2 regions of the Bradyrhizobium sp. AZCC 1693 genome follow, and region 2 is predicted to be linked to the other one. Evidence: riboswitches for the same ligand, from Rfam matches in the RefSeq annotation. Region 2 holds a riboswitch; the other holds the start of a gene.
What was found. A riboswitch is a leader RNA that binds a small molecule or an ion and turns the genes downstream of it on or off. The one in region 2 is predicted to bind thiamine pyrophosphate.

Region 1: linked by a shared signal. The riboswitch ahead of V1293_RS24615 (O-methyltransferase) and the one ahead of V1293_RS31590 (FAD-dependent oxidoreductase) in region 2 are both predicted to bind thiamine pyrophosphate.

Annotation. Positions count from the first base shown of each region.
Region 1 covers NZ_JAZHSD010000001.1:5,155,986-5,162,311, reverse strand. The annotation lists gene V1293_RS24620 (HD-GYP domain-containing protein) at 1-875, opposite strand, end outside; gene V1293_RS24615 (O-methyltransferase) at 1,164-1,838, opposite strand; TPP riboswitch at 1,828-1,922, opposite strand; gene V1293_RS24610 (Bcr/CflA family efflux MFS transporter) at 2,317-3,525, opposite strand; gene V1293_RS24605 (xanthine dehydrogenase family protein molybdopterin-binding subunit) at 4,005-6,287, opposite strand; gene V1293_RS24600 ((2Fe-2S)-binding protein) at 6,284-6,326, opposite strand, start outside.
Region 2 covers NZ_JAZHSD010000001.1:6,626,444-6,632,769, forward strand. The annotation lists gene thiC (phosphomethylpyrimidine synthase ThiC) at 1-1,762, opposite strand, end outside; gene V1293_RS31575 (thiamine phosphate synthase) at 1,957-2,565, opposite strand; gene V1293_RS31580 (thiazole synthase) at 2,552-3,334, opposite strand; gene thiS (sulfur carrier protein ThiS) at 3,510-3,707, opposite strand; gene V1293_RS31590 (FAD-dependent oxidoreductase) at 3,698-4,711, opposite strand; TPP riboswitch at 4,699-4,828, opposite strand; gene V1293_RS31595 (transglycosylase SLT domain-containing protein) at 4,935-5,459, opposite strand; gene V1293_RS31600 (hypothetical protein) at 5,785-5,979, shown strand; gene V1293_RS31605 (ATP-binding protein) at 6,001-6,326, opposite strand, start outside.

The DNA.
Region 1 (6,326 bases), 1.5 Mb from region 2:
AATTCGTGGTGGTGCAGCACCACGTCGAGCATTTCGGGCGGGAAACCGCCTTGGGCAGCCAGCGCGTCATAACCGCGGCGCGGATGCTGGCGCATCTCTTCCATCTCGTCCAGCGTCAGCGGGCCCGGCTTGTCCAGGATCGCCACCGGAATGAACGCCTTGCCGACGTCGTGCAGCAGGGCTGCACGGGCGAGACGGCGCTGGTCGTCGTCGCGCATGCCGAGATGCTGCGCGTAGGCGACCGCAAAGCCGGTGACAAAAAGGCAATGGCGGTAGCTGCCGGCGTGATGGCAGCCGACTGTCGTCAGCCATTCGCGCAGGGACGAATGCTTGATCGCCTTGAGAATCTTGTTCTCGGCCTCGACGATGTCGCTGAATTTCAGGGGAACGCCGGCCGGAAGCTTTTCGAAGATCTTGACCATCACGGCATGCGCCGCCTCGACGCCCCTGTTCAGGACCTTGCCGCGATCGGTCTCGTCATATCCGTCGCTGTCCGGAAACGCGGCGCGAATCCGCTGCAGGATGCCTTGCGCGTCGAACGGCCGCGCGATGGTGTCGGTGGCGCCGAGCGCCCAGGCCTGCATCGATCCGTGATGCAGCGCATCCGCCAGCACGAACAGCCGCGGCATTTCGCGATAGGCCTCGGCGCGCAGCTTGTTGCGCACCAGCTGCACGCTCTCGGCGGAGCGCAGGTTGATGTCGACCACGATGCCCGCCAGGTCGCGCTCCGGCGCGTCGGGAATGTCAGATGTCGCGATGGTGTCGACCTGACCGACGGACCGCAGAATGCTGGCGAGTTCGCTGCTTTGATCGCTCCGATCCGAAGCCAGCAACAGCCGGCGCTTGGTCGAAGTCTTGTTGGCTACCGATGTCATGAAACCCCAGACCCCTAGCAATGACGACTTGCAACTGAAGCTAGCGGAGAAGGGGTTCTCCGGGGCTTAAGAGGGATCGTGAATGTAGACTACCGTGAACGCTAAAATTTTAGCGATCTCATTGGTGAAAGGCCGCAACCATGCACATCCCGTCGAGGCATTGTCATGGTCTGGAGCCGTCGCTTTTGACCCCAAGCGGCCGTCGTGCGGGAGCGCAACACTTGTGTGACTTTGATTTGCGGGTCGCGCTCACACCGTAAAGATTGACGGTCCTCTCGGGCGTCGCTTTCAGCGCCGAACCGATAGCTCCAAGCCCCCTTGGAAAGGCAAAGTCATTGTGGTGAAGCGGTTCGCCGGATCGTTGAGAAACGCAAAGTAGTCGGCATAGAACGCTCGATGATCGAGGGTGTTATCGCACACCACAATCGCGCCCCCGGAAAGATGCGGCGCAATCAACTCAATCGCCGATCGCGCCATAGCGATCCAAACGTCCATAAGGACGAAGTCAACTGGCCCATCAATCCGCTTCAGCGTCTCACGAAGATCGCCCTCACGAAGCTCGATGAATTGGCTTACGCCCGCCGTTGCAAAATTCGCCCGCGCCGCTTCCGCCTTTTTCGGCTCGTACTCGGTCCCGATAACGATGCCGTCAACACCGTACGAGCGCGCGTTTTCGCGCACTGCGGCAGCCATATAGATCGTCGACACTCCGTAAGACGTTCCGACCTCGATAACCTTGGAAGCCTTCTTGGCGCGGCACAACTGGTAACAAAATTCTGCCTTGTTGCGATCGAGGGCCACCAGCTTGTCGCTCCGGAATGCTTTGATCTCGTCCGCTCCCGGAGGAAGTTCGGCATCGTTGCGTCGAGCTTCGAATGCCTGGATCAGCGCAGTTTGCTCGCGGCTCTTGGCGTGGAGGCCGTCAAGAAACGATTGCAACTTCTCGTCGCCGATAACGGCCATGGCTTGCTCCCTTCGCTGGCATTACCCAGACAGGTTCAGCGGGTATGATCTCAGCCCGCACAGCGGGCACCCCGGAAGCTCAGAAACTTGCAGTTCGACGGTCGCTCGTCAAGTTCGACGCGATGCTCTGCGGAAAATTGAACCAATGACGCCGAGCACCTGGGCTGTACCGTGCTCAGAAAAACACACTACCTCGGATCATCAGAGTTGGCTTGTGCGCTATTGGCCCGACCCTTCCGACACCGCCCAGCTTGATCGTGCTCGATGCTGAGGGGTAAGCTGCCATCGGTCAAGAGACTGGCGGCTATGTGGGGAGGACCGACCGGGCTCGACGGGGTGTCTGACTCGTCGGTCGTGACCCATAGCGCCATAAAGTGCTGACAGAGCATCTCCCTCTGACGTGGCTCCGCTTATGATGAGAACGACCGTCGAGGCGCGGGGAGGCAACGGGCCATTCTTCGGAAGCCCGGACCTCAAACTAGGCAGGGTTCGCCGCGGCCTCACGACGGTCGAGCCAAAGCACGAACAGTGCGGCCAGCAACGCCATCGTCGACGAGAGAAGCATCATCCCGAGCAAGACGAATGCTGCGTTTGCCTCGTTCAGAATAGTCCCCGTAATCCCGGACATCAGAGCCCCGCCTGCGCCAGTGAGTGCGCCTGATAGGCCTGCGGCGCTTCCGATCAGTTCGGGCCGGACTGACATCGCGCCGGCATTACTGCTTGGCATCGATACCCCGTTGCCGAAGCCGAGAAACACACACGAGCCAAACAAAGAGACTTCGTGCACGACTCCGGCGAGAAGCAAACTCAGGCCCGCCGCCAATCCGGCGCAAGCGACAACCCTACCAGCAACCATCATCGTTGTGAGTGGATAGAGCGCAGCAAAGCGCCCCGAGACAAAGCTGCCGAGAATGAAGCCCGCGGCTGTGCTCCCCATATAGAATCCCAGTGTCGCTGGCGACATCTGAAACACCGTTGTCGCCACGAGAGGCGCGGCCGCGAGAAAGGCGTAAAGAGCACCCATTGAAAACGCCATGCAAAGCGAGTAGCCCCAGAATCGCCGGGATCGGAACAAGCTGGGAAAAGCCTTAAACTGTTTCGTGAAAGTCTCGGACGGATTCTTGTTTGTCTCGCCAAGATCGAGCCAGCACAAGACCAACACTGCCGCGCCAAAGCCGAGGAAAGCCCAGAAGTTCGCGCGCCAGCCAAATAGTTGATCGAATGCTCCGCCTAGCATCGGGCCCAGCATTGGTGCGATTGCCCACGCGATGGACAGATAGCCCATGAGGCTTGCCGCTTTCTGCGCAGGCTCAGTATCCCGAATGATCACGCGCGAAAGCGCGAACCCAGAGACGATCGCGGCCTGCATCGTGCGAAAGAGCAAAAACGCCCAGACATCCAACGCTAGCAAGCAGCCGAGCGACGCAACCACAAAGATCACAAGACTCACCAGGACGACCGGCCGCCGGCCAACCCTGTCCGACAAGGGCCCGATCAGCAGTTGCAGCACTGTCGTCATTGCGGCATAGCCGGCAATCGATACGCTCGCGAGCAGCCGATAGCTGGTTTGGAACTCGGCGGCGATATTCGACAACGACGGGAGGAACATGTTCAGCGAGACGACGGACAGGCCGCTGAGCAGCACGAGCGTGAACAACTTTGGCGGTGCGGAGGCGGCGGAGAACATGAGAACCTTTCAACGAGGCAGCGCCTCGCCCGTCATTGACGTGTCGCCCAATAAAAAAGCCCCCGAACTTGGCGGGGGCGCACGGGGTAACGATATGGATGCCGTTACGGGTCCATGCGCACGTCTCCTACTACGACGATCAGCAGTATCATTTCCGTAAGCCCCAATTTTCGACCGCCCAGCGCGTCTGCGACCACTACCACGAAGCCGACGGTCATCAAGGACCCGTCGCTTGTCGGCGGGAGTCTCTAAGTGGCCCAGAGCGGAATCGTTCTTGATGCGTTCCTTTGATGGCCGGTAGTGGGAGAGTACCGTCCGCGAAAGCGGATGATCCAGTACGCCGTGACAGTTATTATCACCCTCGAAGGCCGCGGCGTACTGGATGCCCCGCCTTCGCGGGGCATGACGAGATCTGGCCTTAAAAAATCCGCCGGAGGCATTGCCTCCGGTGGGTCATGCTTAATCGATGCTTCGGCGATTTACGTCTTCATATTCGCCTTCACCGCTTCGGCCGTGATCGGCAACGAGCGGATGCGCGCACCGCAGGCGTTGAAGATGGCGTTGCCGAGCGCAGGCGCGATCACCGTCACCGCCGGCTCGCCGACGCCGGTCGGCTTGTCGCCGTTGGCGATGACGTTGACGGCGACTTCCGGCGTCTGGCTCATCCGCAGCGGCGTGTAGGTATCGAAGTTGGTCTGTTCGATACCGCCATCCTTTAGCGTCGCCTTCTCATACATGGCGAGCGAAAGACCCCACAATGCCGCGCCCTCGACCTGGGCGCGGATGTTGTCGGGATGCACCTGCATGCCGACGTCGGTGGCCACGGTCAATTTCTTGACCTTGACCTCGCCGGAGTCCGACACCGCGACGTGGGCCACGCATGCGGTCCAGCTTGCGGTCGCCCGTTCCTGCGATGAGACGCAGGCGACGCCCATGCCCTCGCCTTTCGGCAACTTGGTGGTGCCGTAGCCGGCCATGCCCATCGCCGCCAGCAGCGTGTTGCGCAGCCGTTGCGCACCGCCGTCGTTCTTGCCTTTGCCGTCCAGCAACGCGATGCGGTACTGCGCCGGATCCTGGCCGGCCGCATGCGCAAGTTCGTCGATCATGCTTTCGACCGCCCAGAAGGTCCAGCCCGGCGCCACCGAGCGCAACTGCCCGGACGGGGTGGCGTTGTGCGCCATCTCGTTCTTGATCGCGCGGACATTGTGATTGGGCACGGAATAGAAGAAGTCCGCGCCGTTCACGGTGAACGAGTCCAGTGGTCCTTTCTTGTCGACCGAGGGCGGCAGCATGTCCGGGATACCCCAACGCGCGGTCGGCCATGCGCTGACCACGTCGTGATTGAGCGCGATCAGCTTGCCGTCGGCGTCCAGACCGGCCTTGACCTTCTGGAACGTCAGCGGCCGCGAATAGTCCATGGTCATGTCGTTTTCGCGCGAGTAGATGACCTTGACCGGCTTGCCGACAGCCTTCGCCGCCTGCACCGCAGGCACCATCATGTCGGCGTCGAGACGCCGGCCGAAGCCACCGCCCAGCCACATCTGGTGCATGACGACGAACTTGGGATCGATCCCGGCCGCGCCTGCCGCGATCGCGCCGGAGCGCGTCGCGAACTGGTTGCCGGAATAGATGTGCAGGATGTCGCCCTTGAACTCGGCCGTGGCGTTCATCGGCTCGAGCGGCGCATGGATGTTGATGCTGGTGGTGTATTCCGCCTCCATCACCTTCGCCGCCGTCCCGAAGGCCGCCGCCGTGTCGCCGTCCTTGACGAAGAACTGCCCGGAATCGTCGAGCGCCTGCAGCCGCTTCGCCTCGTCAATCAACGACTGGCTCGACAGCTTGGCGTTCGGGCCGTTGTCATAGGTGATCTTCAGCGCGTCGGCCGCCTTGCGGGCGTTGGCATAAGTGTTGGCGACAGCCACCACCCAGCCGGTCGTGCTTCCCGTCTTGTCGTCGAGCGTGATGGCCTTGATGAAGCCCGGCACTTTCTTGGCAGCAGCATCGTCGACCGCCTTTACCGTGGCGCCATAGCGCACCGGCGGCGTGACGACCTTGCCGTAGACCATGCCCGGCAGCATGACGTCGATGCCGTATTTGGCTGACCCGTTGATCTTCGGGGGGATATCGAGCTGCGGAACCGAGACGCCGACCATCGTGTACTGATCGGGCGTCTTCAGCTTGATCGCCTTGAGTTCATCCGGCGTGAAGGTCTTGGTGATCTTGCCGCTCTTGACGATTTCCGCAAACGTCATCGACTTCTTCGACTTCGGATGCGACACGACGGAGCCGCGCACCACCAGCTCGCCGGCCGGCACGCCCATCGAGGCGCTAGCTGCTTCCGTCAATGCGATACGTCCGGCGGCGCCCGCGCGGCTCATCGCGTCGAAGTTCATCATCGTGCTCCAGCTGCCGCCGGTAATCTGCGCGCCGAGCACGGGATCGTTGAACTTGGGATCGTTGGAGGCGAGCTGGACCCGCATGTCCTTCCAGCTCGAACCGAGCTCCTCGGAAACGATCTGCGCCATGGTCGAGGCGATGTGCTGGCCCATGTCGGCCTTGCCGCAGGTGACCGTGACGAGACCGTCGGGACCGATCGAGTACCACACGCTGGGTTCGAAAGCGGAAGGCGCGGCCAAAGCCTGATCGATACCTGGAACGGCAGCATAGCCGAGCACGAGGCCCGTGGCGGCCGAGCCGACCAGGAACGAGCGGCGGCTGAGATCGGTGGGCGCGCTGTCGGTGATTTTCACATGCGTATTCATGTTGCCCTCCGCTCGGTGCCGGCGCTGGAGGCGGTACGC
Region 2 (6,326 bases):
CGTTCAGCGTCGCCGCATAATCACGAACATCCTGCGTGATCTTCATCGAACAGAACTTTGGGCCGCACATCGAGCAGAAATGCGCGACCTTGTGGGCTTCCTTCGGCAGCGTTTCGTCGTGGAAGCTCTTTGCGGTGTCCGGATCGAGGCCGAGGTTGAACTGGTCGGTCCAGCGGAAGTCGAACCTCGCGCGTGAGAGCGCGTCGTCGCGGAGTTGCGCGGCGGGGTGGCCCTTGGCGAGATCACTGGCGTGGGCGGCGATCTTGTAGGTGATGACGCCGACCTTGACGTCGTTGCGATCAGGCAGGCCCAGATGCTCCTTCGGCGTGACGTAGCAGAGCATGGCGCAGCCGAACCAGCCGATCATGGCCGCACCAATGCCTGAGGTAATGTGGTCGTAGCCCGGCGCGATGTCTGTCGTCAGCGGGCCCAAGGTGTAGAACGGGGCTTCGCCGCATTCCTTGAGCTGCTTGTCCATGTTGATCTTGATCTTGTGCATCGGCACGTGGCCGGGGCCTTCGATCATCACCTGGCAGCCCTTGTCCCACGCGATTTTTGTCAGCTCGCCGAGCGTCTCCAGCTCCGCAAACTGCGCACGGTCATTGGCGTCGGCGATCGAGCCGGGGCGCAGGCCGTCGCCGAGCGAGAACGAGACGTCATACTTGCGCATGAGGTCGCAGATCTCGTCGAAGTGGGTGTAGAGGAAGCTTTCCTTGTGATGCGCCAGGCACCACTTCGCCATGATCGAGCCGCCGCGCGACACGATGCCGGTGACGCGGTTGGCGGTGAGGTGGATGTAGGGCAAGCGGACGCCGGCGTGGATCGTAAAATAGTCGACGCCCTGTTCGCACTGCTCGATCAGCGTGTCCTTGTAGAGCTCCCAGGTCAGTTTTACCGGATCGCCTTCGCACTTTTCCAGGGCCTGATAGATGGGAACGGTACCGATCGGGATCGGCGCATTTCGAAGAATCCATTCGCGGGTGGTGTGGATGTTGCGGCCCGTCGAGAGGTCCATCACGGTGTCGGCGCCCCAGCGGATCGCCCACACCATCTTGTCGACTTCTTCCTCCACCGACGAGGTCACGGCGGAGTTGCCGATATTGGCGTTGATCTTGGTCAGAAAATTGCGGCCGATGATCATCGGCTCGAGTTCGGCGTGGTTGATGTTGCAGGGGATGATAGCGCGGCCGCGCGCGATCTCGGAGCGGACGAACTCCGGCGTGATGAAGGCGGGGACCTCGGCGCCAAAGCTTTCGCCGTCGGCCAACGCGGCTTCGGCGCGTTCGAGCTGTTGCTTGCGGCCGAGGTTTTCGCGCTCGGCGACGTAGATCATCTCCTTGGTGATGATGCCGGCGCGGGCGAATTCGAGCTGGGTGATCTTGTGACCGTCGAGGCCGCGCAGCGGCTTGTGGTGCGCGGTGAAGGCCTTTGCGGCGTGCGAGGCGCCGACATTGCCGTTGTCCTCCGGCTTGATCTCGCGGCCCTGATATTCCTCGACGCCGCCGCGCTCCTTCACCCAGGCGAGGCGGTTGCGCGACAGGCCGGCGTTGACGTCGATGGTGACAGTCGGGTCGGTGTAGGGGCCCGAGGTGTCGTAGACGGGAAGGTTGGGCTCGCCGGCGCCTTCACTCAAAATGATCTCGCGCAGGGGCACGCGCAGGTCGGGCGCGGCGTCCGGGGTGGCGAAGATCTTTCGCGACGAGGGAAGGGGCCCGGTGGTGACGGCGGGAAGGGTGGTGTCGGGGTTGGAGCGAATGTTCATTATGTTATCCTCCTTGTTCTAATTCGTTGGCATCGCTGAGCGAGAAACGGCCACCGCTGTCATCCCCGCGAAAGCGGGGATCCAGTATCCCAGAGACTGCGCGGTAGGACGGAGAGGCCGCGGCGTACTGGATCGCCCGGTCAAGCCGGGCGATGACGGCGGAATGAATGGCGCGGGGCTTCGAACAATGCACATCACGCGGCCTCCGCGCTCTGGCCCAGCCACTGTCGCACCCTTGCGTCGGGGTCGGCGTTCTGGGTGACGTCGCTGACCACGGCGATCGAGTCGGCGCCGGCCGCAAAAATCTCGGCGGACTGTTCGAACTTGATGCCGCCGATCGCGACCAGCGGGATATTGCCGATGCGCTTCTTCCACTCGGTGATTTTTGCAATGCCCTGCGGGGCAAAGCGCATCGATTTAAGCGTGGTCGGAAAGATCGGACCGAGCGCGATATAGTCCGGTTTCGCTGCAAGCGCGATCGCCAGTTCCTCGTCGTCATGGGTGGAGATGCCGAGCGTCAATCCGGCTTTACGGATTTCGCCGAGGTCGGCGTCGACGAGGTCTTCCTGACCGAGATGCAGATGTTTTGCGCCGGCAACGATCGCCGCGCGCCAGTAGTCGTTGACCACGAGCTTTGCCGGCGTGCCCTTGATGGCCTCGAGCGCGTCGGTCACGATCTGCAGCGCTTCTGACTCATTGAGGTCCTTGGCGCGCAACTGGATGGTGCCGGCGCCGAGCAGCGCCAGCCGCGTCACCCAGGCGACGTTGTGAACGACGGGATAAAATCTATCAGGATACGGCATGCCAGAACGGGGTCCCGATCACAGGGGTTGAAGGCGAGGCGAAGTCGCGGGCTTCCATCAGCCCGGCCTCGTAGGCGGTGCGGCCGGCTTCCACGCCAAGGCGGAATGCGGTGGCCATCGCGACGGGGTCGGCGGCCTTCGCCACCGCGGTGTTGAGCAGCACGGCGTCATAGCCGAGTTCCAGCGCGTGAGCCGCATGCGAGGGCGCGCCGAGGCCGGCGTCGACCACCAGCGTCGCGTCGGGCAAGCGCTCGCGCATCAGCTTCAGCGCGTCGCGGTTGGTGATTCCTTTGGCGCTGCCGATCGGCGCGGCCCAGGGCATCACGACCTTGCAGCCGGCGTCGACCAGCCGCATCGCGACCGAAAGATCTTCGGTGCAGTAGGGGAATACTTCAAAACCGTCCTTGATCAGGATGCCGGCGGCTTCGACCAGGCCGACCACGTCGGGCTGCAGCGTGTCGTTGTCGGCGATCACCTCCAGCTTGATCCAGGGCGTGGCGAATAACTCGCGCGCCAGCTTTGCGGTGGTCACCGCCTCGCGCACGCTGCGGCAGCCGGCGGTGTTCGGCAGCACCGTCACATCAAGCTCGCGGATCAGCGACCAGAACGCATCGCCCGTCTTGCCGCCGGCAGCCTCGCGGCGCAGCGACACGGTGACGATGTTGGCGCCGGACGCACGGATCGCGTCCTGCATGATCGCGGGCGAGGGGTAGAGCGCACTGCCGATCAAGAGGCGGGAGGAGAATGTTTTGCCGTAGAAATTGAGCATGTTCACGGTGTCTCCTCAAATGCCATTGTCATCCCCGCACCACCATTCGTCATCCCCGCGAAGGCGGGGATCCAGTACGCCGGGAAGCCTGTGGTCGGACCGATAGGCCGCGGCGTACTGGGTCGCCCGGTCAAGCCGGGCGATGACAGCGGAATATGAGGCACGCTCATCATCATCACCCTCCCTGCCGCGGCGTGATGATCTCGATTTCGTCGCCGCTTTTCAGCACGGTCTCGGCCCAGCGGCTTTTCGGCAGCACGTCGTAATTCAGCGCAATCGCGAAATGCGTGCCTTCATATTCGAGTTCGCTGAGCAGGGCGTCGACGCGGGAAGAGGCGATCTCCCGCTGCTCCCCGTTGACGGTCACACGCATCGCATCACCTCATTGTCGATCGCGCCGCGCTGCACATAGCCAAGCGTCAGCTCGGCCAGCGCCGGCGCCAGCAGAAAGCCGTGGCGGTAAAGGCCATTCACCGCGATCTTGTTCTTAGCGATTGTGATCCGCGGCAGGTTGTCGGGGTAGGCGGGACGAAGGCCCGAGCCGAACTCGACGATGCGCGCTTCGGCAAAGGCCGGATGCACGGCATAGGCGGCGCCCAATAGCTCCAGCGCCGAGCGCACGCTGACGCCGGTGTCTTCGGCCTCGATCGAGGTCGCGCCCAGCATGAACCTGTTGTCGCCGCGCGGGATCACATAGAGCGGCCAGCGCGGATGGATCAGCCGAACTGGGCGCGCCAGCTCGACCTCGCTGGTCTCGATGATAATCATCTCGCCCTTGACGCCGCGCAACTCTGGTTGCTCGTCGCGCGCGGACAAGCCGCGGCAGTCGATCACGATGCCGTCGAGATCCTCGGCAGCAGCATCGCAGTCGAACTTGATGATGCCGCCGGCGGCTTCGATGCGGGCATGCAGTTCGGGGAGCACGCGGCGCGGCTCGACATGGCCCTCATCGGCATAGAACAGCCCGTCACGGAAACGGCCGTCCAGCGATGGTTCGAGGTCGCTCAACGCCTGCGCGTCGAGCCTGACATGGCCGGTGGTCAGTTTCGCAAAACGTTCGAAATCGGCGCGGTCGCGCGCATGCGCCACGACCAGCGATCCGTTGAACGGGGTTTTGGGAAAATGCTCGCGCCACAGATCGAGCGAGCGGACGCCGAGCCGGCCGATCACCGGCTCCGAGGTCTCGGCCTCGCACCAGGGCGCCAGCATGCCGCCGGCCCAGTGGCTGGTCGAGAGTGTCATATCGGCGTCACTGCGCTCGTACAGAGTGACGGCATGGCCGGCCTGCGCGAACAGCAACGCCTGCCATGCGCCGGCAATGCCCGCGCCGATGATGGAAACGGGGGAATCCCCGCGCAGATCTGACTTCTGGTACATCCCTGTCCCTTCGCCGGCATGACCCGGATCAGGTTCAAAGGGTCACCGCGGTCCAGCGCCTTTCGGCCCAAGCTTGCGGTATCTCAGCTCCTCATCGGAGCACCCCTCGGAACAGGGCTAATGTAGGCAGTTGGGCTGACGTGTCAACGCGGCTTTGCGGGAACTGCACCGCGGTAGTGCCCTGACGCAGCGAAGCGCGGGCCCGGGGAGCGCGATATCAGGGCTATTGGGGGGTCTGCAGCGCGTTTGCGTCCGCAGGTGTTCTCGCCGATTCGGCGGGCCTGGCGACGATTTTCGGCGGTGCACCACTGGCAAGCACCGGCGTGATCTGCAGGGGCTGCTCGAGCCGCTGGCGCTTTGCAGCATAATAATAGCCGCTCGCATAATAACGCATGGCGCGCCCGTGGTCGCTGTTGGCGGCGCGATAGGCGCCGGCCAGATATTTGATGCCCCAGGCGAGATTGGTGTCGGGATCGCGCAGGCCCGCGGCGTCGCCGGTGTAACCGAGGCCGCGCGCGGTCGCGAGCTTGATCTGCATCAGCCCGATGGTGCCGCCGCGCCCGACAAGGCCTGGATGGTATTTGCTCTCGCGCACGATCACCCGGTGCACCAGCGCTACCGGCACGTTGTTCGCGGCGGCGTGGGTGGCGACCATGCTCTCATACTGCGCGCGGCTCTGCGCCATCGCATCGGGCGAAACCAGCAACGCCGCGATGGCGGCGAGCGCAAACTTCGACAAACTTTTCATAAAAATAATCTCGACGGGGCGCGCGTTAACGATGGCGCTTTCGGTAGTTCCATTACCGGGCGCTGATGTGGCGAAAACCCGACGACATAGCGGCGAGATATTCGCGGCGTTAACGGACTCGTCAATCGTGACGTACAAATTGTTAGTGCGATGCATCGCATCTGCGACGTGAAACTGCGTCATGCGGACGCGCAGGATTGTCGTGCAAAAGACGCAGTCAAGGTGTAAAGAAAGTTTTCCCGGCGACAAAGCGTTCGTTCCGACAGCAAAACTGTCTCATTCCATTAAATAACAAAAAATAAAAAATCAAAAGGGAGATGCGCCCATGGCTCGACTCGATTCCGGCAATTTACCCCGTGGAAATCCCTGTGCCCAATGCGGCAAGCCGATTGCGAGGCCCGATTGGGTCGAGAGCAGTCCCGGCCGCACGTCGTTCCTCTGGTTCTGCCGTGCCTGCGATTATCGCTTTGAAGCGATCGCGATCTATGAAGAGGCACATCCGGACGCGCTCGCCGCCTGAAGCCTCTGAAATCATCATCCTCTAGGCCGCAGCGCGGCCGCTGTTCTGGTGGATTGGCAATCGCATCCGAACCACCAGACCATGTGGCTGCCGGTCGTGCAGCGACAGCGCGCCGCCATGCGCTAGCACGATGGCATTCGTGATCGAAAGCCCAAGGCCGAAGCCTGCCGCTTCATCCATGTTGCGGGCGTCGTCGCCGCGCACGAACGGCTCCAGCATATTCTGCTTCAGCGCATCCGAAATGCCGGGGCCGTCGTCCTCGACGTCGATGGTCAGCTGATCCTGTGAGACGCGAAGGCGGATCACCGCTTCGGCGCCGAACCTCACGGCATTCTCCACCAAATTGG